DNA from 4 places in the Spirillospora sp. NPDC127506 genome. Region 1 is predicted to be linked to each of the others. Evidence: riboswitches for the same ligand, from Rfam matches in the RefSeq annotation. Region 1 holds a riboswitch; each other region holds the start of a gene.
What was found. A riboswitch is a leader RNA that binds a small molecule or an ion and turns the genes downstream of it on or off. The one in region 1 is predicted to bind cobalamin.
Positions count from the first base shown of each region.

Region 1 (4,997 bases):
CGGGCCATCGGCGGGACCATGTGGTCCACCAGGACTGCGTGGGCGCGGCGCTTGGCCTGCGTCCCCTCGCCGGGGTCGTTGACGAGGAACGGGTAGATCAGCGGCACGTCGCCGAGGGCGGCGTCGGTGCCGCACGACGCCGACATCCCCGCCGCCTTGCCGGGCAGCCACTCCAGGTTGCCGTGCTTGCCGACGTGCACGATCGCGTGCGCGCCGAATTCGTCGGACAGCCACCGGTAGGCGGCGAGGTAGTGGTGGCTGGGCGGCAGGTCGGGGTCGTGGTAGATGGCGATCGGGTTCTGCCCGAAGCCGCGCGGCGGCTGCACCATGACGACGACGTTGCCGGCGCGCAGGGCGGCGAGGACGAGGTCGCCGTCCTGGACGAACAGCTCGCCGGGCGCCGGGCCCCAGTGGCGCTCCATCTCCGCGCGCAGGTCGTCGGGGAGGGTGCGGTACCAGCGCTCGTAGGACGCGGCGGAGATGCGGACGGGGTTGCCCGCGAGTTGCTCTTCGGTGAGCCAGTCTTCGTCCTGGCCGCCCGCCGCGATGAGCGCGTGGATGAGCGCGTCGCCGTCCTGCTCGGCGACGCCGGGGAAGCCTTCGCCCAGGTCGTAGCCCGCTTCGGCGAGCCGGGCCAGCAGCCGGACGGTGCTCGCCGGGGTGTCCAGGCCGACGGCGTTGCCGACCCGGGAGTGCTTGGTCGGGTACGCCGACAGCATCACCACGAGGCGGCGGGCGGGCGGCGGGGTGTGCCGCAGGCGGCCGTGCCGTACGGCGATCCCGGCGACCCGCGCGGCGCGCTCGGGGTCGGCGGCGTAGAAGGTGAGGCCGTCCTCGTCGGTCTCCTTGAACGAGAACGGGACGGTGATGATGCGGCCGTCGAACTCGGGGATCGCGACCTGCGACGCGGCGTCCAGCGGGGACAGCCCGTCGTCGCTGTCCGCCCAGGCGTCCCGGCCGGTGGTGAGGCAGAGGCCCTGGAGGATCGGGACGTCCAGGTCGGCGAGGGCGCCGACGTCCCACGCTTCATCGTCGCCGCCCGCGCCGGCCGTCGCGGGCCGCGCCCCGCCCGCCGCGAGGACCGTCACCACCAGCGCGTCGGCCTGGCGGAGCGTGCCGAGCAGTTCGGGCTCCGCTGTGCGCAGCGACGAGCAGAAGACCGGGAGCGGGCGTCCGCCCGCGTCCTCGATCGCGGCGCACAGCGCGTCGACGAACGCGGTGTTCCCGGCCATGTGGTGGGCGCGGTAGTACAGGACGCCGACGACCGGCCCTTCCGTGGCGCGGGATTCGCGCTCCAGCAGGCCCCAGGTCGGGGTGGGGCGCGGCGGCTCGAAGCCGCGGCCGGTCAGCAGCACCGTGTCCGACAGGAAGGCGTGCAGTTCGGCCAGGTTGGCGGGGCCGCCGTGCGCGAGGTAGGCGTGCGCGTCGGCGCACACGCCGCCGCTCACCCCGCCGCGGAGGCTCGACAGCTCCATCAGCTCGGCGTCGGGGGCCTGCTCGCCGCCGAGGACGACCACTGGGCGGGGGCCGGCGAGCAGCGCGTCGAGGCCGTCCTCCCAGGCGCGGCGCCCGCCGAGCAGCCGGACGACGACGAGGTGGGTGCCGTCCACCAGCGCCGGGAGGTCGTCGACGGCCAGCCGCGCGGGGTTGCCGAGGCGGTAATTGGCGCCGGAGGCGCGCGCGCTCAGCAGGTCTGTATCGGACGTGGACAGCAGCAGGACCGTGCGGCCCTGCCCGGACGTGTCGGTGGACACGGCGGATCCTCCCCCTGGGGTCCTCGCCCCGGTCGCGGGTGTCGCGACGGCAGGAGTGTCCTGGCTCCCGGATCAGTGCTCGCCCCGGCCTTCCCATCCGCCCCTCGGAGAGGGGCGGACAGTGGCCTTGAGCGGGGTTCGCTCCCCGGTCACAGTGGCGGGACCGCGCCGGATTCGCACCGGCTTCCTCCCATTGCCATCGTCTACGCACGAGACTACGGCAGCGCGGGGCCGCCTGGAAACTGTGGTTTCATCCTCCTCGTGTCGAATGTCAAGCGGGCGGGACGGCCACGTGCCGACGCCTGCCCCGGAGCGCTGCAGACCCATGACGCGGCCGACGGCCCGCTGGCGCGGGTCCGTACGCCGGGCGGCGCGGTGTCATCCGCGCAGCTCGCCGTGCTCGGCGCAGCCGCCCGCGAGCTGGGCGGCGACGTGATCGAGCTGACCTCCCGCGGCAACCTCCAGCTGCGCGGGGTGCGCGACCCGGCGCGGCTCGCGGACCGGCTGGCGGGCGCCGGGCTGCTGCCCTCGCCGTCGCACGAGCGGGTGCGCAACATCGTCGCGTCCCCGCTCGGCGGGCGCGGGCCCCGCGGCGTCCTGGCGACGGACACGCTGGTCACGGCGCTCGACCGGGCGCTCTGCGGCGTCCCGCGGCTGGCGGGGCTGCCGGGCCGGTTCCTGTTCGGGTTCGACGACGGCAGCGGCGACATCGCGGCCCTGGACGCCGACGTCGCGTTCGGGCCCGCCGCTCTCCGGCTGGCCGGGACGCCGCTCGACCTGGACCTCGGCGGGGATCCGGTCGCGGCGATGCTCGCGGCCGCGGGGGCGTTCCTCGACGTCCGGAAGGACGCCTGGCGACTGGCGGAGGTGCCGGACGGGGTGCGGCTGGTCGCCGCGAAACTGGGTGGGACACCCCTGGACGACCCGAAAGTTTCGGTGCCGGGACCCGCGTACGCGGGTTTCATCGAGCAGCGGGACGGGAGGGTCGCGCTGGAGATCGTCCCGCCGCTGGGGCGGCTGTCCGGGGCCCAGGTCGGAGCGCTCGGCGAGACGGCGGGCGACCCCGGCGAGGTGCGGATCACGCCGCGGCGGAGCGTCGTCCTGCGCGATCTGGACCCGGGCGAGGCGAGGGTGAGCGCCGCGAAACTCGCGGAGGCCGGCTTCGCGGTCGACGCCGCCTCGCCCTGGGTCGGCGTCACGGCCTGCACCGGGAGCCCCGGCTGCGCGAAGTCGCGCGGCGACGTCCAGGGCGACGCACGGCGCTGGGTCGTCGGCCTGGAGCGCGCCCCAGAGACTCCCGTCCACTGGGCGGGATGCGAGCGACGCTGCGGGATGCCCCGCGGCCCAGTCGTCCTGAAGATGGCGGGACCGAGGGAGGAACAGCGGTGATCGACTACGTCCGGGACGGCGCCGAGATCTACCGGCGGTCCTTCGCGACCATCCGCGCGGAGGCCGACTTGTCGGGTCTGCCGGACGACGTGGCGCGGGCCGCGGTCCGGATGATCCACGCCTGCGGCATGACCGACCTCGTGGACGACCTGGCGTGGTCGCCGAAGGTCGCGGAACGGGCACGGGCGGCGCTGCTGGACGGCGCACCGATCCTGTGCGACGCGCGGATGGTCGCGTCCGGGATCACGATGGCGCGGCTGCCGGCCGGCAACGAGGTCGTGTGCACGCTGGGCAACCCCGGCGTCCCGGACCTGGCGGAGCGGCTCGGCACTACGCGCAGCGCGGCGGCGCTGGAGCTGTGGCGCGACCGGCTGGACGGCGCGGTGGTGGCGATCGGCAACGCGCCGACCGCACTGTTCCGCCTGCTCGAACTGGTGGCGGAGGGCGCGGGACGCCCCGCGGCCGTCATCGGGATCCCGGTCGGCTTCATCGGCGCGGCCGAGTCCAAGGACGCGCTCGCCGCCAGTGGCCTGGAACACCTGACCGTGCGCGGGCGGCGCGGCGGCAGCGCGATGACGGCGGCGGCGGTCAACGCCGTCGCCAGTGAGGCGGAGTGATGACCAGACCCGGCACCGGACCCGCAACCGGACGGCTGTACGGCGTGGGCGTCGGGCCCGGCGACCCCGAACTGGTCACGGTGAAGGCGGCGCGGCTGATCGGCGCGGCGGACGTGGTCGCCTACCACTCCGCCCGCCACGGCCGCAGCATCGCCCGCTCGATCGCGGCGCCCCATCTGCGCGAAGGGCAGATCGAGGAGCCGCTGCTGTACCCGGTGACCACCGAGGCGACCGACCACCCCGGCGGCTACCGGGGCGCGCTCGACGAGTTCTACGCCGACTGCGCCGGCCGGCTCGCCGAGCATCTCGACGCGGGACGCACCGTCGTCGTGCTCAGCGAGGGCGACCCGTTCTTCTACGGCTCCTACATGCACCTGCACAAGCGGCTCGCGCCGCACTACCCGGCCGAGGTGGTGCCCGGCGTCACGTCGCTGAGCGCGGCCTCGGCGGCGGCGGGACGCCCGCTCGTGGAAGGGGAGGAGACGCTCACCGTGCTGCCCGGCACGCTGCCCGGCGACGAACTGGCCGAGCGGCTGCGCGACGCGGACGCGGCAGCGGTCCTCAAGCTGGGGCGGACGTTCACCAAGGTCAGGCGGGCGTTCGAGGACGCGGGCCGGCTCGCGGACGCCAGCTACGTGGAGCGCGCCTCCACCGACCGGCAGCGGGTCGCGCCGCTCGCCGGCGTCGACCCGGCGGACGTCCCGTACATGTCCCTCGCCCTGCTGACCAGCCCGGCGGACCGGTCCTTCACGGCGCCCGCCCCGGCCCGCCCCCGGGACGCGGGCGGCGTCAGCGTCGTCGGGCTCGGCCCGGCCGGCCGCCCATGGCTTACCCCCGAGGCGCAGGACGTCCTCGCGTCGGCCACCGACCTCGTCGGCTACGGCCCCTACCTCGACCGCGTCCCGGCGAACGCGCGGCAGCGGCGGCACGCGTCGGGCAACCGGGTGGAGGCGGACCGGGCCCGGCACGCGCTGCTGCTCGCGCGGGACGGCGCCCGCGTCGCCGTCGTCTCCTCCGGGGACCCGGGCGTGTTCGCCATGGCCGCGGCGGTGCTGGAGGTCGCGGCCGAGGACGAGTTCGCGGACGTACCTGTGCGGATCGTCCCCGGGCTGACCGCCGCGCAGGCCGTGGCGAGCCGGGTCGGTGCGCCGCTCGGCCACGACTTCTGCGTCCTGTCGCTGTCTGACCTGCTCAAGCCGTGGGACGTGATCGCGCGGCGGCTCACCGCCGCGGCCGA
Region 1 is NZ_JBEORG010000043.1:13,640-18,636, forward strand. It holds gene cobN (cobaltochelatase subunit CobN) at 1-1,754, opposite strand, end outside; cobalamin riboswitch at 1,809-1,943, opposite strand; gene ABTW95_RS29885 (ferredoxin-like domain-containing protein) at 2,016-3,143, shown strand; gene ABTW95_RS29890 (precorrin-8X methylmutase) at 3,140-3,760, shown strand; gene ABTW95_RS29895 (precorrin-2 C(20)-methyltransferase) at 3,760-4,997, shown strand, end outside.

Region 2 (4,997 bases), on a different contig from region 1:
CGCGTCCTACTTTTCGCGTTTCTGCAGGTCGTCCGGGAAAACACGGACTTCTTCGGGGTCCCGGCCGACCGCGTGCCGCCCGCCGTCCACGGGCAGGACGGCGCCGTTCACGAAACTCGCCTCGTCCGAGAGCAGGTACGCGACGGCCGCGGCCACCTCGGCCGGACGACCGACCCGGCCCAGGGGATGGAGCAACCGCATCTCCTCCTCGATTCGCGCCCTCTCCTCCGGCGCCTGGTTTTCCAGGAACGCCTCATAGCGACCGGTCGTGATCGAGCCCAGGGCCACGACGTTCGTGCGGACGCCATGCGGCCCGTAATCGACGGCCATGGCCCGGCTGAGCCCCTCAATGGCCGCCTTCGCCGTCGCATAAGGCAGCGATCCCCGCACCGGGCGCTGCGCCTGATGGGACGAGACATTCACAATGGCGCCGCCCGTCCCGGCCTCCAGGAAACGGCGGACGGCGGTCACGCACCCCACCACCGCCGGGTTGAAGTTGAGCGCGACCAGATCCAGGATCTCGCCCGCCGAGGGTGAAGGCACATCACGGAAAACGGCGGCGTTGTTCACCCACCCGGTCAGCGTCCCGGCCTCCTGCGCCAGATCGGCCGCGCGCTCGGCGACGTCCTCCTCCGCCGCACTTCCCACGACCGGGATCACCGGGCCGTCCGCCCATTCCAGAGCCGCCGGATCGAGTTCGACCACGACGACCTTGCCGCCGTCCGCGACCAGCCGCTCGACGATGCCGCGCCCGACACCGCGTCCACCGCCCGTGACCACATAACTCCGCCGCACAGGGACCTCCTCGAATTCCGGAACGCCCCCATGATCACCCTGCCCGACGGCGCCCGTTCACGGCCGGGTGGGCGGCACTAGCCGACCTTCCATTCGGCGGCGGAGCCGAAGCCGGACGACGCGGCGAAGCGGATGCGTTCGATCGTCGCCTTCTTGCCGACTTCGAACGTCACGCAGCCGCGCTGGGTCTCTCCCTTGGTCAGCCGGTCGTCTGTACCATGCGCGGCCGCCCACTCCGCGGGGGCGGGCGGTGGGAGGTGGGTAGGGTGTGTGGTGCGGATGGTTCGCTCGATTTGAGTGTCGTAAGAGGGAACCCGGTGCGAGTCCGGGACTGCCCCGCAGCGGTGAGCGGGAACGACCGCCGTCATATGCACTGGGCCCGCGCGGCCTGGGAAGCGACGGCCAGTAGGACGCCTCGAAGAGGCGGTGCCCGCGAGTCCGAAGACCTGCCTCCGCCCGCGCACCGGCCGGTGCGCGGTGGTCTGCGGCCTCGCGGGAAGGCCCGGCGGCGGCCCGTCGTCGCGCCGTTCCCGGGGTCGCCCGTGGCACAGCGAGGGAAGCCGCCATGAACACGACGATCCTCGGATACCCCCGAATCGGGGCGGACCGGGAGCTGAAGGTCGCCACCGAGAACTACTGGGCGGGACGGGCGGGCGCCGACGACCTCGGCAGGACCGGCGCCGAGCTGCGCGCCGAGGTGTGGACGGGCCTGCGCGACGCCGGCGTCGACGCGATCCCGTCCAACACCTTCTCGTTCTACGACCAGATGCTCGACGCCAGCGTGCTGGTCGACGCCGTCCCCGAGCGGTACCGGCACCTGGACGGGTTCGACCGGTACTTCGCCATGGCCCGCGGCGTCCAGGACGTCCCGCCGCTCGAAATGACCAAGTGGTTCGACACGAACTACCACTACATCGTCCCCGAGCTGGGGCCGGACACGCGGTTCCGGCTGGCGGACGGCGCAGCCGCCAAGCCGCTCGCCGAGTACCGGGAGGCGAAAGCGCTCGGCATCGAGACGCGGCCCGTGCTCATCGGGCCGCTCACCTATCTGCTGCTGGCGAAGCCGTCGGCGCCGGGATTCCGGACGCTGGAGCTGCTCGACGGGCTCGTGGACGTGTACGCCGAGATCCTGGAGCGGCTGGCGGGGTCGGGCGCGCAGTGGGTGCAGCTGGACGAGCCCGCGCTCGTCGAAGACCGCGGCGAGGAGGAGATCCGCGCGCTGGCGCGGGCCTATGCGCGGCTCGGGCAGCTGAGCTGCCGGCCGCATCTGATGGTCGCCACCTACTTCGGCGCCATCGAGGCGGACGCGTTGCGCGTGCTGGCCGGGAGCCGCGTGGAGGCCGTCGCGCTCGATTTCGTCGCCGGGCCGGGCAACGTGGACGTGCTCGCATCGGTGGGCGGGCTACCGCGCAAGACGCTCGTGGCGGGCGTTGTCGACGGGCGGAACGTCTGGCGCACCGACGTACGGAAGGCGCTGTCCACGTGCGCGTCCGTGCTGGGGCTCGTCGATCAGATCGTGGTCGGGACGTCCTGCTCGCTGATGCACGTACCGCTCGACCTCGACCGGGAGACCGCGCTCGACCCGCGGGTCCGCGGGCGGCTCGCGTTCGCGCGGCAGAAGGTCGACGAGGTCGTCGCGATCGGGCGGGCCCTGCGGGAGGACGCCCCCGTCCAGGAGGCCGCGCCGCTCCCGGAGGCCGGTGTCGACCGGGCGGTCCGCGAGCGGCTCGGGTCGGTGGGCGAGACGCGGCGCAGCGGGCACGCCGTCCGGTACGCCGCGCAGCGGGAGGCGCTCGGCCTGCCCGATCTCGCGACCACCACGATCGGCTCGTTCCCGCAGACCGCCGAGATCCGCCGGATCCGCGCCGACCGCCGCGCCGGGCGCATCGGCGAGGACGAGTACGTCGCCGCGATGAAGCGGGAGATCGCCCGCGTCATCGCGCTCCAGGAGGACCTCGGCCTGGACGTCCTCGTGCACGGCGAGCCCGAGCGCAACGACATGGTGCAGTACTTCGCCGAGCAGCTCGACGGGTACGCGGCGACCGAGCACGGGTGGGTGCAGTCGTACGGGTCGCGCTACGTGCGGCCGCCGATCCTGCACAGCGACGTCTCGCGGCCCCGCCCGATGACCGTCGAGTGGGCCGCGTACGCGCAGTCGCTGACGGGCAAGCCGGTCAAGGGGATGCTGACCGGGCCGGTGACGATGCTCGCCTGGTCGTTCGTCCGCGACGACCAGCCGCTCGCCGAGACCGCCCTGCAGGTCGCCCTCGCGATCCGGGACGAGATCGCCGACCTGGAGGCGGCCGGGATCCGCGTCATCCAGGTGGACGAGCCCGCGCTGCGCGAGCTGCTGCCGCTGAAGCGGAAGGACCGCGCCGCCTACCTCGACTGGGCGGTCGGCGCGTTCCGGCTGGCCACGTCCGGCGTCCAGGACACCACCCAGATCCACACGCACATGTGCTACTCGGAGTTCGGCGAGATCATCGGCGCGATCGGGGCGCTGGACGCCGACGTCACCAGCGTGGAGGCGGCCCGCTCGCGCATGGAGCTGGTCGGCGACCTGCGCGCCGCCGGGTACGAGAACGGCATCGGGCCCGGCGTGTACGACATCCACTCGCCGCGCGTCCCGTCCGCCGAGGAGATCGAGGAGAACCTGCGCCGCGCGCTGCGGGCCGTCGAGCCGGGGCGGCTGTGGGTCAACCCCGACTGCGGCCTGAAGACCCGCGCCTACCCGGAGACGGAGGCGTCGCTGCGCAACCTGGTCGCGGCGGCCCGCCGGGTGCGGGCCGGGCTGGCCGGCTGATCCCCCCCCCGCCGCCGCATGGCCCGCCCCCACCCCGGGCCATGCGGCGGCCGACCGGCGGCCTCAGTCGTGCATGCACTCCCAGATCCGGACGAGCTGCTCGCACACCTCGGTGATGTCCTCGATCGGAAGCTTGCCGGACTCCCCGGACGCGGCGCACCAGCGGAACGTCGCCGACTCGCACCAGACGGTCAGGTCACCGCGCCCGGACAGGAGGGAGATGCCGAGTTCGTCCCGCAGTGAGAGCTCGTCGATGCCGCGCTGGAGGAGCAGCGCGTGCAGGTCCTTGGCGGCGTGCGGCTCGTCCATCCGGACGGTGCGCCGGTGGCGGCGGGCGGTGCGCGGCAAGGGCAGCGCGAACCAGGTCGCCTTCCCCCGGACGGCCGGCGTCCGGAGCCGGGAGCGGGACGGGTGGTGCCCCCACCGCCCCTGGGTCAGCAGGTCGATGATCTCCAGGCCGCGGCCGTGTTCGAGCATCGGCCCGGCGGGCGCCTGGGGACGCCAGGAGCGCAGCGTGTCGAACGCCTTGACGACGAGCTCGTCCCGGCCCCGCCCGTCCGTCCGCTGGTAGACCCACAGCTCGGCGCCGGACTGCCCGTCGCCGGGCGTGGCGTGCTGTAAGACGTTCGTGGCCAGCTCGCTGACCATGAGGATGACGTCGTCGACGTCCTGGACGCAGAGCCCGAGCGCGGGGAGAAGGCCGGTGACGTGCGCGCGGGCGACCCTGGCGATGGAGTCGTCCGCGGGCAGCGGCAGGGCGGCGCAGCCGCCGTTCTCCAGCCTCCACGGAATCCCGCACGTCGCTGCGGCCTTCGTCATGACGCCACCTCGGTGGTTACGGAGACATTCGCGATTCAGGCATTCGCGGCTTGAACCTCAACGGTTCGCGACTCGCTATGTGTGAATCACAGAACCCAGCTTCGCACATTTCTGGCCGTCTGGCGCGGCAGACGGCAAGGATCATGCATTTGAAGTTGAGACGTTCACCGATGTGCCCCAAAGCGTCCAAACCACGTTGCCGTCCGGTTCCGCAAGCGTGTACCGGCGGACATGGGACGGCCGGGCCGCGGCGCTGTAGCGTTGACCGCGCCTGAGAGAGGGCCGCACACATGAAGATCCCCCAGGGGTGCCGCCCTGGGGGATCGTGTGTGCGGCCCGGTCAGTCAGCGGTCGTACCTGCCCGCCCGCACGTCTTCGAGGAACGCGGCGAAGACGGATCGGGGCACGACGTGCGCCCCGGCCTCCGGCGTCCTGCTGTCGCGCAGCCCGGTGGCGGTGTCCAGGTCGGCGACCTCGACGCACCCCCCGTTGCTGCTCGCGCTCGCGGTGGCCTTGAACCACCGTGCCTGAGAGAGGTCCATGAGTTCTTACTCCAGCTTCGCGATGAGTGCCTCCAGGT
Region 2 is NZ_JBEORG010000002.1:305,044-310,040, reverse strand. It holds gene ABTW95_RS04105 (SDR family NAD(P)-dependent oxidoreductase) at 7-795, opposite strand; cobalamin riboswitch at 1,058-1,263, shown strand; gene metE (5-methyltetrahydropteroyltriglutamate--homocysteine S-methyltransferase) at 1,361-3,598, shown strand; gene ABTW95_RS04095 (ATP-binding protein) at 3,662-4,417, opposite strand; gene ABTW95_RS04090 (DUF397 domain-containing protein) at 4,762-4,959, opposite strand; gene ABTW95_RS04085 (helix-turn-helix domain-containing protein) at 4,966-4,997, opposite strand, start outside.
Region 2: it holds a riboswitch for cobalamin, as region 1 does, so the genes downstream of both, metE (5-methyltetrahydropteroyltriglutamate--homocysteine S-methyltransferase) here and cobN (cobaltochelatase subunit CobN) in region 1, are expected to answer to the same signal.

Region 3 (4,997 bases), on a different contig from region 1:
CATGTACGGCACGTCCGCCGGATCGACGTCGGCGAGCGGCGCGACCCGCTGCCGGTCGGTGGCGGCCCGCTCCACGTACCAGGCGTCGCCGAGCCGCCCCGCGTCCTCGAACGCCCGCCTGACCTTGGGGAACGTCCGGCCGAGCTTGATCACGGCCGCCGCGTCGGCGCCGCGCAGCCGCTCGGCCAGCTCGCCGCCGGGCAGCGTGCCGGGCAGGACGGTCAGCGTCTCCTCCCGCTCCGCCAGGGGGCGCCCCGCCGCCGCCGACGCCGCGCTCAGCGACGTCACGCCGGGCACCACCTCGGTCGGGTAGTGCGGGGAGAGCCGCTTGTGCAGGTGCATGTAGGACCCGTAGAACAGCGGGTCGCCCTCGCTCAGCACCACGACGGTCCGCCCCGCGTCGAGGTGCGCGGCGAGCCGGGCGGCGCAGTCGGCGTAGAAGTCGTCCAGCGCCCCCTGGTAGCCGCCCGGGTGGCCGGTCGCCTCGGTCGTCACCGGGTAGACGAGCTGCTCCTCGACCTGGCCGTCCCGCAGGTACGGCGCGGCGACCGACCGGGCGATGCTGCGCCCGTGCCGCGCGGAGTGGTAGGCGACCACGTCGGCGCCGCCGATCAGCCGCGCCGCCTTCACCGTGACCAGTTCCGGATCGCCGGGGCCGACGCCCACGCCGAACAGCCGCCCCGCCATCACTCCGCCTCACTGGCGACGGCGTTGACCGCCGCCGCCGCCATCGCGCTGCCGCCGCGCCGCCCGCGCACCGCCAGGTGGTCGAGGCCGCTCGCGGCGAGCGCCTCCTTGGACTCGGCGGCGCCGATGAACCCGACCGGGATCCCGAGGACCGCCGCCGGCCGCCCCGCGCCCTCCTCGACCAGTTCCAGCAGCCGGAACAGCGCGGTCGGCGCGTTGCCGATCGCGACGACCGCGCCGTCGAGCCGGTCGCGCCACAGCTCCAGCGCCGCCGCGCTCCGCGTGGTGCCGAGCCGCGCCGCCAGCTCCGGCACGCCGGGATCGCCGAGCGTGCACACGACCTCGTTGCCGGCGGGCAGCCGCTTCCGGGTGATCCCGGACGCGACCATCCGCGCGTCGCACAGCACCGGCGCGCCGCCCAGCAGCGCCGACCGCGCCCGCTCCACCACCCCCGGCGACCACACAAGGTCCTGGACGAGGTCGGTCATCCCGCAGGCGTGGATCATCCGGACCGCGACCCGCGCCACGTCGTCCGGCAGGCCCGACAGGTCGGCCTCCGCGCGGATCGCCGCGAACGACCGCCGGTAGATCTCGGCGCCGTCCCGGACGTAGTCGATCACCGCTGCCCCTCCGCCGTCTCCGCCCCCACCGTCTCCGCCCCCACCGTCTTCAGCACGACCGGGCCGCGCGGCGTCCCGCACTTGCGCTCGCAGCCCGCCCAGTGCACGGGGGTCGCGGGGGCGCGCTCCAGCCCGCCGACCCACCGCCGCGCCTCGCCCTGCACGTCACCGCGCGACTTCGCGCATCCGGGGCTCCCGGTGCACGCCGACACCCCGACCCAGGGCGACGCCGCATCGACCGCGAACCCCGCCGCCCCGAGTTCCTCCGCGACCCGGCCCACCGAATCCGAGCCGAGGTCCCGCACCACGACGCTCCGCCAGGGGGTGACCCGCACGTCGTCCGCCGCCTCCGCGAGTGCCCCGGCCTGCGCACCGGACATCCGCCCGAGCGGAGGCACGGCCTCAAGCGCGGTGAGCCCGCCGCGCTGCGGGATGGCCCCCGCATACGGGCGGCGCGGCTCGGGAAGTTCGCGGATTTCGCCGAGTTCCGCCCCGAACCGTTCCGTGAGCCGTTCCGCGACGAGCCGCGGCCCGTCCGGCACCTCCGCCAACCGCCACGCGTCACCGCGGACGTCGAGGAACGCCTCCGCGGCCGCCACCAGCAAATCGATCGCACCGGCACTCACACCGGCACTCACGCCCGCACCCGCACCGTCCATGGACGGCCGATCGCCGGCCGGTACGCCGAACAGCAATGGCGAGTCGGCGAGGCGGAGGCCGGCCGGGGTGCAGGTCAGGTCGGCGCCGAGGGCCGCGACGTCGCCCGTGCCGTCGTCCAAGGCGAACAGGAAGCGGCCGGGAAGCCCGGCGAGCCGGGCGTTCGCGCACAGCGCCAGATCCAGCGCGGTGACCAGCGGGTCCGTCGCCAGGGTGCCGTGGACGCCACGTCCCCCTAACGGGGAGGCCACGATGTTGCGGACCCGTTCGTGGGACGGCGAAGGCAGCAGGCCCGCCGCCTCCAGGCGTCCCGCGAGCCGCCCCGGATCGCGGACGCCGCGCAGCTGCAGGTTGCCCCGCGACGTCAGTTCGATCACGTCGCCGCCCAGCTCCCGGGCCGCGGCGCCGAGCACCCGGAGCTGCGCGGACGTCACCGCGCCGCCCGGGACGCGGACGCGCGCCAGCGGCCCGTCGGCGGCGTCGTGGGTGCGCAGCGCGCCGGGGCACGCGTCGGCGCGGGCTCTGACATTCGGCACGGGGAGGATGTTAACCGCACTTTGCGGGCGGGCCGCGCTGCCGTACTGTTCTCCCCAGGCGATGGCAATGGGAGGAAGCCGGTGCGAATCCGGCGCGGTCCCGCCACTGTGACCGGGGAGCGAACCCCGCTGGAGGCCACTGTCCGCACGGACGGGAAGGCCGGGGCGAGCGTCGATCCGGGAGCCAGGACACTCCTGCCGTCGCGACACCCGCGACCGGGGCGAGGACCCCAGGGGGAGGAACGGCCGTGTCCGCCGACACCGTGCTGCTGCTGTCGACGTCCGACACCGATCTGCTGAGCGCGCGAGCGTCCGGCGCCGCCTACCGGCTCGGCAACCCGGCGCGGCTCGCCGTGGACGACCTGCCCGCGCTGCTCGACGGCGCCGCCCTCGTCGTCGTCCGGCTGCTCGGCGGGCGCCGCGCCTGGGAGGACGGCCTCGACGCGCTGCTCGCGGGGCCCCGCCCCGTCGTCGTCCTCGGCGGCGAGCAGGCCCCCGACGCCGAGCTGATGGAGCTGTCCACGGTCAGCGGCGGCGTCTGCGCGGAGGCCCACGCCTACCTCGCGCACGGCGGGCCGGGCAACCTCGCCGAGCTGCACGCGTTCCTGTCCGACACCGTGCTGCTGACCGGGCGCGGGTTCGCGCCGCCGGCGCCGGCCCCGGCGTGGGGGCTGCTCGAACGCGAGCCCCGCACCGCCGAGGGCCCGCTCATCGCCGTGCTGTACTACCGCGCCCACCACATGGCCGGGAACACCGCGTTCGTCGAGGCGCTGTGCGCGGCCGTCGAGGACGCCGGCGGCCGCGCGATGCCCGTCTTCTGCTCCTCGCTCCGCACCGCCGAACCCGCGCTGCTCGACACGCTCGGGCGGGCCGACGCGCTGGTCGTGACCGTGCTCGCGGCGGGCGGTTCGCGCCCCGCGGCGGCCGGGGCGGGCGGCGACGACGAGGCGTGGGACGTGGGGGCGCTCGCCGCGCTGGACGTCCCGATCCTGCAGGGCCTCTGCCTGACGACGAGCCGCGCCGACTGGGAGGCGAGCGACGACGGCCTGTCCCCGCTGGACGCCGCGTCGCAGGTCGCGATCCCCGAGTTCGACGGCCGCGTCATCACCGTCCCGTTCTCGTTCAAGGAGGTCGACGAGGACGGCCTCACCGTCTACCGGGCCGACCCGGAGCGGGCGGCGCGGGTCGCCGGGATCGCCGTGCGGCACGGCCGGCTCCGGCACACGCCCCCCGCCCGGCGCCGCGTCGTGGTGATGCTGTCGGCGTACCCGACCAAGCACTCCCGCGTCGGCAACGCCGTCGGGCTCGACACCCCGCTGAGCACCGTCCGGCTGCTGCGCCGCCTCGAACAGGACGGCTACGACCTCGGCGAGGGCTTCCCCGGCGTCCGCGAGCAGGACGGCGACGCGCTCGTGCACGCCCTCATCGCGGCCGGCGGCCAGGACGAGGACTGGCTCACCGAGGAGCAGCTCGCGGGCAACCCGGTCCGCATCTCCGCCGCGTCCTACGAGCGCTGGTACCGCACGCTCCCCGAGGAGCTGCGCGGGGAGATGGAGCTGCACTGGGGCCCGCCGCCAGGGCAGCTGTTCGTGCAGGACGGCGACATCGTCCTCGCCGCCCTCCGCGCCGGGAACGTCGTCGTGATGGTGCAGCCGCCGCGCGGCTTCGGGCAGAACCCCATCGCGATCTACCACGACCCCGACCTGCCGCCCAGCCACCACTACCTGGCCGCCTACCGGTGGCTGTCGGACGAGTTCGGCGCGCACGCGATCGTGCACGTCGGCAAGCACGGCAACCTGGAGTGGCTGCCCGGCAAGGCGGCGGGCATGTCGGCGTCGTGCGGCGCCGACGCCGCGCTCGGCGACGTCCCGCTGATCTACCCGTTCCTCGTCAACGACCCGGGGGAGGGGACGCAGGCGAAGCGGCGCGCGCACGCCGTCCTCGTCGACCACATGGTCCCGCCGATGGCCCGCGCCGAGACCTACGGCGACATCGCCCGCCTCGAACAGCTCCTGGACGAACACGCCGCCATCGCCGCGATGGACCCGGCGAAGCTGCCGGCGATCCGCGCGCAGATCTGGACGCTGATCCAGGCCGCCAGGCTCGACCACGACCTCGGCCTGGACGACCGCCCGCACGACAGCGAGTTCGACGACTTCCTCCTGCACGTGGACGGCTGGCTGTGCGAGGTGAAGGACGCGCAGATCCGCGACGGCCTGCACGTGCTCGGCGAGGCGCCGGAGGGCCGGACCCGCGTCGACCTGGTGCTGGCCATGCTCCGCGCCCGGCAGATGTGGTCGGGGCGCGAGACGCTGCCCGGCCTGCGCGAGGCGCTCGGCCTGTCCGAGGACGGCTCCGCCGGCCTCGCCGCCGTCGACGCGGCCGAGGCCGCCGCCCGCGACCTCGTCCAGGCCATGGAGGACGCGGGCTGGGCCGCGGACGCGGCCGCCGTTGCCGCCCGGCGGGTCCCCGCCGAGCGCCGCGGCCTCGTGGCCCG
Region 3 is NZ_JBEORG010000047.1:31,501-36,497, forward strand. It holds gene ABTW95_RS30700 (precorrin-2 C(20)-methyltransferase) at 1-687, opposite strand, end outside; gene ABTW95_RS30705 (precorrin-8X methylmutase) at 687-1,307, opposite strand; gene ABTW95_RS30710 (ferredoxin-like domain-containing protein) at 1,304-2,500, opposite strand; cobalamin riboswitch at 2,573-2,694, shown strand; gene cobN (cobaltochelatase subunit CobN) at 2,749-4,997, shown strand, end outside.
Region 3: it holds a riboswitch for cobalamin, as region 1 does, so the genes downstream of both, cobN (cobaltochelatase subunit CobN) here and cobN (cobaltochelatase subunit CobN) in region 1, are expected to answer to the same signal.

Region 4 (4,997 bases), on a different contig from region 1:
GATCTGGCCGTCGCGCAGATGGGGCGCGGCGATGGAGCGGGCGATGCTGCGGCCGTGGCGGGCGGAGTGGTAGGCGACCACGTCCGCCGCGCCGATCAGCCGCGCCGCCTTGACGGTCACGAGTTCGGGGTCGCCGGGCCCGACGCCCACGCCGTACAGCCGTCCGGTCATCATTCCGCCTCACTGGCGATGGCGTTGACCGCCGCCGCCGTCATCGCGCTGCCGCCGCGCCGGCCGCGCACCGTCAGGTGGTCGAGGCCGCTCGCGGCGAGCGCGTCCTTGGACTCGGCCGCGCCGATGAACCCGACCGGGATCCCGATGACGGCCGCCGGACGTCCTGCGCCCTCTTCGGTCAGTTCGAGCAGCCGGAACAGCGCGGTCGGCGCGTTGCCGATCGCCACCACCGCGCCGTCCAGCCGGTCGCGCCACAGCTCCAGCGCCGCCGCGCTCCGCGTGGTGCCGAGCCGCGCCGCGAGTTCGCGCATGCCCGGCTCGCCCAGGGTGCACACGACCGGGTTGGCGGCGGGCAGCCGCGCCCGCGTGATCCCGGACGCGACCATCCGCGCGTCGCACAGGATCGGCGCCCCGTCCAGCAGTGCGGCCCGCGCCCGCCGCACGACCTCCGGCGACCACGCCAGGTCGTCCACGAGGTCGGTCATCCCGCAGGCGTGGATCATCCGGACGGCGGCCCGCGCGACGTCGTCCGGCAGGCCGGACAGGTCGGCCTCGGCGCGGATGGTCGCGAAGGACCGCCGGTAGATCTCGGCGCCGTCCCGGACGTAGTCGATCACTGCTGCCCTTCCATCGGTCCCGCCATCTTCAGGACGACCGGGCCGCGGGGCATCCCGCAGCGTCGCTCGCATCCCGCCCAGTGGACGGGAGTCTCTGGGGCGATGTCCAGGCCGCCGACCCAGCGCCGCGCCTCGCCCTGGACGTCGCCGCGCGACTTCGCGCAGCCGGGGCTTCCCGTGCAGGCCGTCACACCGACCCACGGCGACGCGGCATCGGTCACCAGGCCCGCCGCCTCAAGCTTCGCGGCGACCGCCCGCGCCTCGGCAAGGTCGCGTAGCACGACACTTCGCCACGGCGTCACCCGGACCTCCGTAGCGGTATCGGCGAGCGCCTCGGCCTGCGCTCCGGACAACCGTCCGAGCGGAGGCACGGCCTCAAGCGAAACCAGCCCGTCACGCTGCTCGATGAACCCGGCGTACGGGGACGAGGGGGCCGAAGGCGCCGAACTCTCTCGGAGTGTCCCGCCCAGTCGCTCGGCAACGAGCCGTATGCCGTCCGGCACCTCGGCGAGCCGCCACGCGTCCTCCCGGACGTCGAGGAAAGCCTCCGCCGCCGCGAGCATAGCCCCGACCGGATCATCACCGGACGCCAGGTCGAGCAGCGTCCCGGTCAGCCGGAGACCGTCCGGGCCGAACGTGACGTCGGCGTCCAGGCCGGTGATGTCGCCGGTGCCGTCGTCTAACGCGAACAGGAACCGGCCCGGCAGCCCGGCCAGCCGCGGCGTGCCGCACAGGGCCCGGTCGAGCGTCGTGACCAGCGGATCCGTGGCGAGGGCGCCGCGCGGCCCGCGCCCGCCGAGCGGGGAGGCGACGACGTTGCGCACCCGCTCATGGGACGGCGAGGGCAGCAGCCCGGTGTCCGCCAGCCGCTCCGCGAGCACCGCCGGGTCCCGGACGCCGCGCAGCTGGAGGTTGCCGCGGGAGGTCAGCTCGATCACATCGCGGCCCAGCTCTCGGGCGGCGGCGCCAAGCATGCCGAGCTGCGCGGCGGAGACCGCGCCGCCCGGCGTGCGGACCCGGGCCAGCGGGCCGTCGGCGGCTTCGTGGGTCTGCAGTGCTCCGGGGCAGGCGTCGGCGCGTCCCGCCCGGTTGACGCTCGGCACGTTGACATTCGGCACGGGGAGGATGTTAACCACAGTTTGCAGGCGGCCCTCGCTGCCGTACTCTTCTCACCAGGCGATGGCAATGGGAGGAAGCCGGTGCGAATCCGGCGCGGTCCCGCCACTGTGACCGGGGAGCGAACCCCGCTTGAGGCCACTGTCCGACGCGGACGGGAAGGCCGGGGCGAGCGCTGATCCGGGAGTCAGGAGACTCCTGCCGTCGCGACACCCGCTACCGGGGCGAGGACCCCAGGGGGAGGTTCAGCCGTGTCCGCTGGCACGCATGCGCAGGAGCGCGCCGTCCTGCTGCTGTCGACGTCCGACACCGATCTGCTGAGCGCCCGCGCGTCCGGCGCCGTCTACCGGCTCGGCAACCCCGCGCGGCTGGCCGTGGACGACCTGCCCGCGCTGCTGGATGGCACCGATCTGGTCGTCGTCCGGCTGCTGGGCGGGCGCCGCGCCTGGGAGGACGGGCTCGACGCGCTGCTCGCGGGGCCCCGGCCCGTGGTGGTCCTCGGCGGCGAGCAGGCCCCCGACGCCGAGCTGATGGAACTGTCGACGGTGAGCGGCGGCGTGTGCGCCGACGCGCACGCCTACCTCGCGCACGGCGGGCCCGGCAACCTGGCCGAGCTGCACGCCTTCCTGTCGGACACGGTGCTGCTGACCGGCCGCGGCTTCGCGCCCCCGCGCCCCACCCCGACCTGGGGCCGGCTGGAGCGCGGCTCCCGCGCCGTGGACGGGCCCGTCGTCGGCGTCCTCTACTACCGCGCCCACCACATGGCCGGGAACACCGCGTTCGTCGAAGCGCTGTGCGCCGCCATCGAGGACGCGGGCGGACGACCGCTCCCGGTGTTCTGCTCGTCGCTGCGCACCGCCGAGCCGGCGCTGCTCGATACGCTCGGCGAGGCCGACGCGCTGGTGGTGACCGTCCTCGCGGCGGGCGGGTCGCGGCCCGCGACGGCCGGCGCGGGCGGCGACGACGAGGCGTGGGACGTCGGCGCCCTCGCCGCGCTGGACGTCCCGGTCCTGCAGGGCCTGTGCCTCACCACCGGCCGGGCCGACTGGGAGCGCAGCGACGATGGGCTGTCCCCGCTGGACGCCGCGTCGCAGGTCGCGATCCCCGAGTTCGACGGGCGCATCATCACCGTTCCGTTCTCGTTCAAGGAGACCGGCGAGGACGGCCTCACGGTCTACGCCGCCGACCCCGAGCGGGCCGCGCGGGTGGCCGGGATCGCCGTCCGGCACGGCCGCCTGCGGCATACCCCGGCCGTGGAGCGCCGCGTTGTGGTGATGCTGTCGGCGTATCCGACCAAGCACTCCCGGGTCGGCAACGCCGTCGGCCTGGACACCCCGGCGAGCACCGTCCGGCTCCTGGCCCGGCTCGCGCAGGCGGGCCACGACCTGGGCGAAGGCTTCCCCGGCGTCGACGGCCAGGACGGCGACGCGCTCATCCACGCGCTCATCGCGGCGGGCGGGCAGGACGAGGACTGGCTCACCGAAGAGCAGCTCGCGGGCAATCCCGTCCGCATCTCCGCCGCGTCCTACGAGCGCTGGTACCGTACCCTCCCCGGTGATCTGCGGGTGGAGATGGAGCGGCACTGGGGTCCGCCGCCCGGGGAGCTGTTCGTCCAGGACGGCGACATCGTCCTCGCCGCGCTCCGCGCCGGGAACGTCGTGGTGATGGTGCAGCCGCCGCGCGGCTTCGGGCAGAACCCCATCGCGATCTACCACGACCCCGACCTGCCGCCCAGCCACCACTACCTGGCCGCCTACCGGTGGCTGTCGGACGAGTTCGGCGCGCACGCGATCGTGCACGTCGGCAAGCACGGCAACCTCGAATGGCTGCCCGGCAAGGCGGCGGGCATGTCCGCCTCGTGCGGCACGGACGCGGCGCTCGGGGACGTCCCGCTGATCTACCCGTTCCTGGTCAACGACCCCGGCGAGGGCACGCAGGCCAAGCGCCGCGCGCACGCCGTCCTGGTGGACCACATGGTGCCGCCGATGGCCCGCGCGGAGACCTACGGCGACATCGCCCGCCTCGAACAGCTCCTCGACGAGCACGCCACCATCGCCGCGATGGACCCGGCGAAGCTGCCCGCGATCCGCGCCCAGATCTGGACGCTGATCCAGGCCGCGAAACTCGACCACGACCTCGGCCTGGACGACCGCCCCCACGACACCGAGTTCGACGACTTCCTCCTGCACGTCGACGGCTGGCTGTGCGAGGTGAAGGACGCGCAGATCCGCGACGGGCTGCACGTCCTCGGCGAGGCACCGACCGGCTCGACCAGGGTGGACCTGGTGCTGGCGATGCTGCGCGCCCGGCAGATGTGGTCGGGGCGGGAGACGCTGCCCGGCCTGCGCGAGGCGCTCGGTCTCACCGAGGACGGCACCGCCGGCCTCACCGACACAGACGCCGCCGAAGCCACCGCCCGCGCACTCGTCCAATCCATGGAGGACGCAGGATGGGCGGCGCAGGACGCCGGACGCGTCGCCGCCGAACACGCCCCCGAGGAGCGCCGCGAACTCGTCACCCGCGTGCTGGGCTTCGCCGCCAACGAGGTGGTTCCGCGCCTGGCCCGCACCACCGACGAGATCGACCACATCCTGCACGCACTGGACGGCGGATACGTTCCGGCCGGCCCCAGCGGGTCGCCGCTGCGCGGGCTCATCAACGTCCTGCCGACCGGCCGCAACTTCTACTCGGTGGACCCGCGCGCCGTGCCCAGCCGCCTCGCCTGGGAGACCGGCCAGGCGATGGCCGACTCCTTGCTGGACCGCTACCGCGCCGACCACGGCGCATGGCCGCGCTCGGTGGGTCTGTCGGTCTGGGGCACGAGCGCGATGCGCACGGCGGGCGACGACGTCGCGGAGGTGCTGGCGCTGCTCGGCGTGCGCCCGGCATGGGACGAGGCGTCCCGCCGTGTCACGGATCTGGAGCCGGTCCCGCTCGCCGAACTGGGCCGGCCGCGCATCGACGTGACCGTCCGCATCAGCGGCTTCTTCCGGGACGCGTTCCCGCACGTGGTCGCCATGCTGGACGACGCCGTCCGGCTGGTGGCCGGCCTCGACGAACCGGAGGAGGAGAACTACGTCCGCGCCCATG
Region 4 is NZ_JBEORG010000064.1:9,658-14,654, reverse strand. It holds gene ABTW95_RS33720 (precorrin-2 C(20)-methyltransferase) at 1-171, opposite strand, end outside; gene ABTW95_RS33715 (precorrin-8X methylmutase) at 171-791, opposite strand; gene ABTW95_RS33710 (ferredoxin-like domain-containing protein) at 788-1,909, opposite strand; cobalamin riboswitch at 1,921-2,127, shown strand; gene cobN (cobaltochelatase subunit CobN) at 2,159-4,997, shown strand, end outside.
Region 4: it holds a riboswitch for cobalamin, as region 1 does, so the genes downstream of both, cobN (cobaltochelatase subunit CobN) here and cobN (cobaltochelatase subunit CobN) in region 1, are expected to answer to the same signal.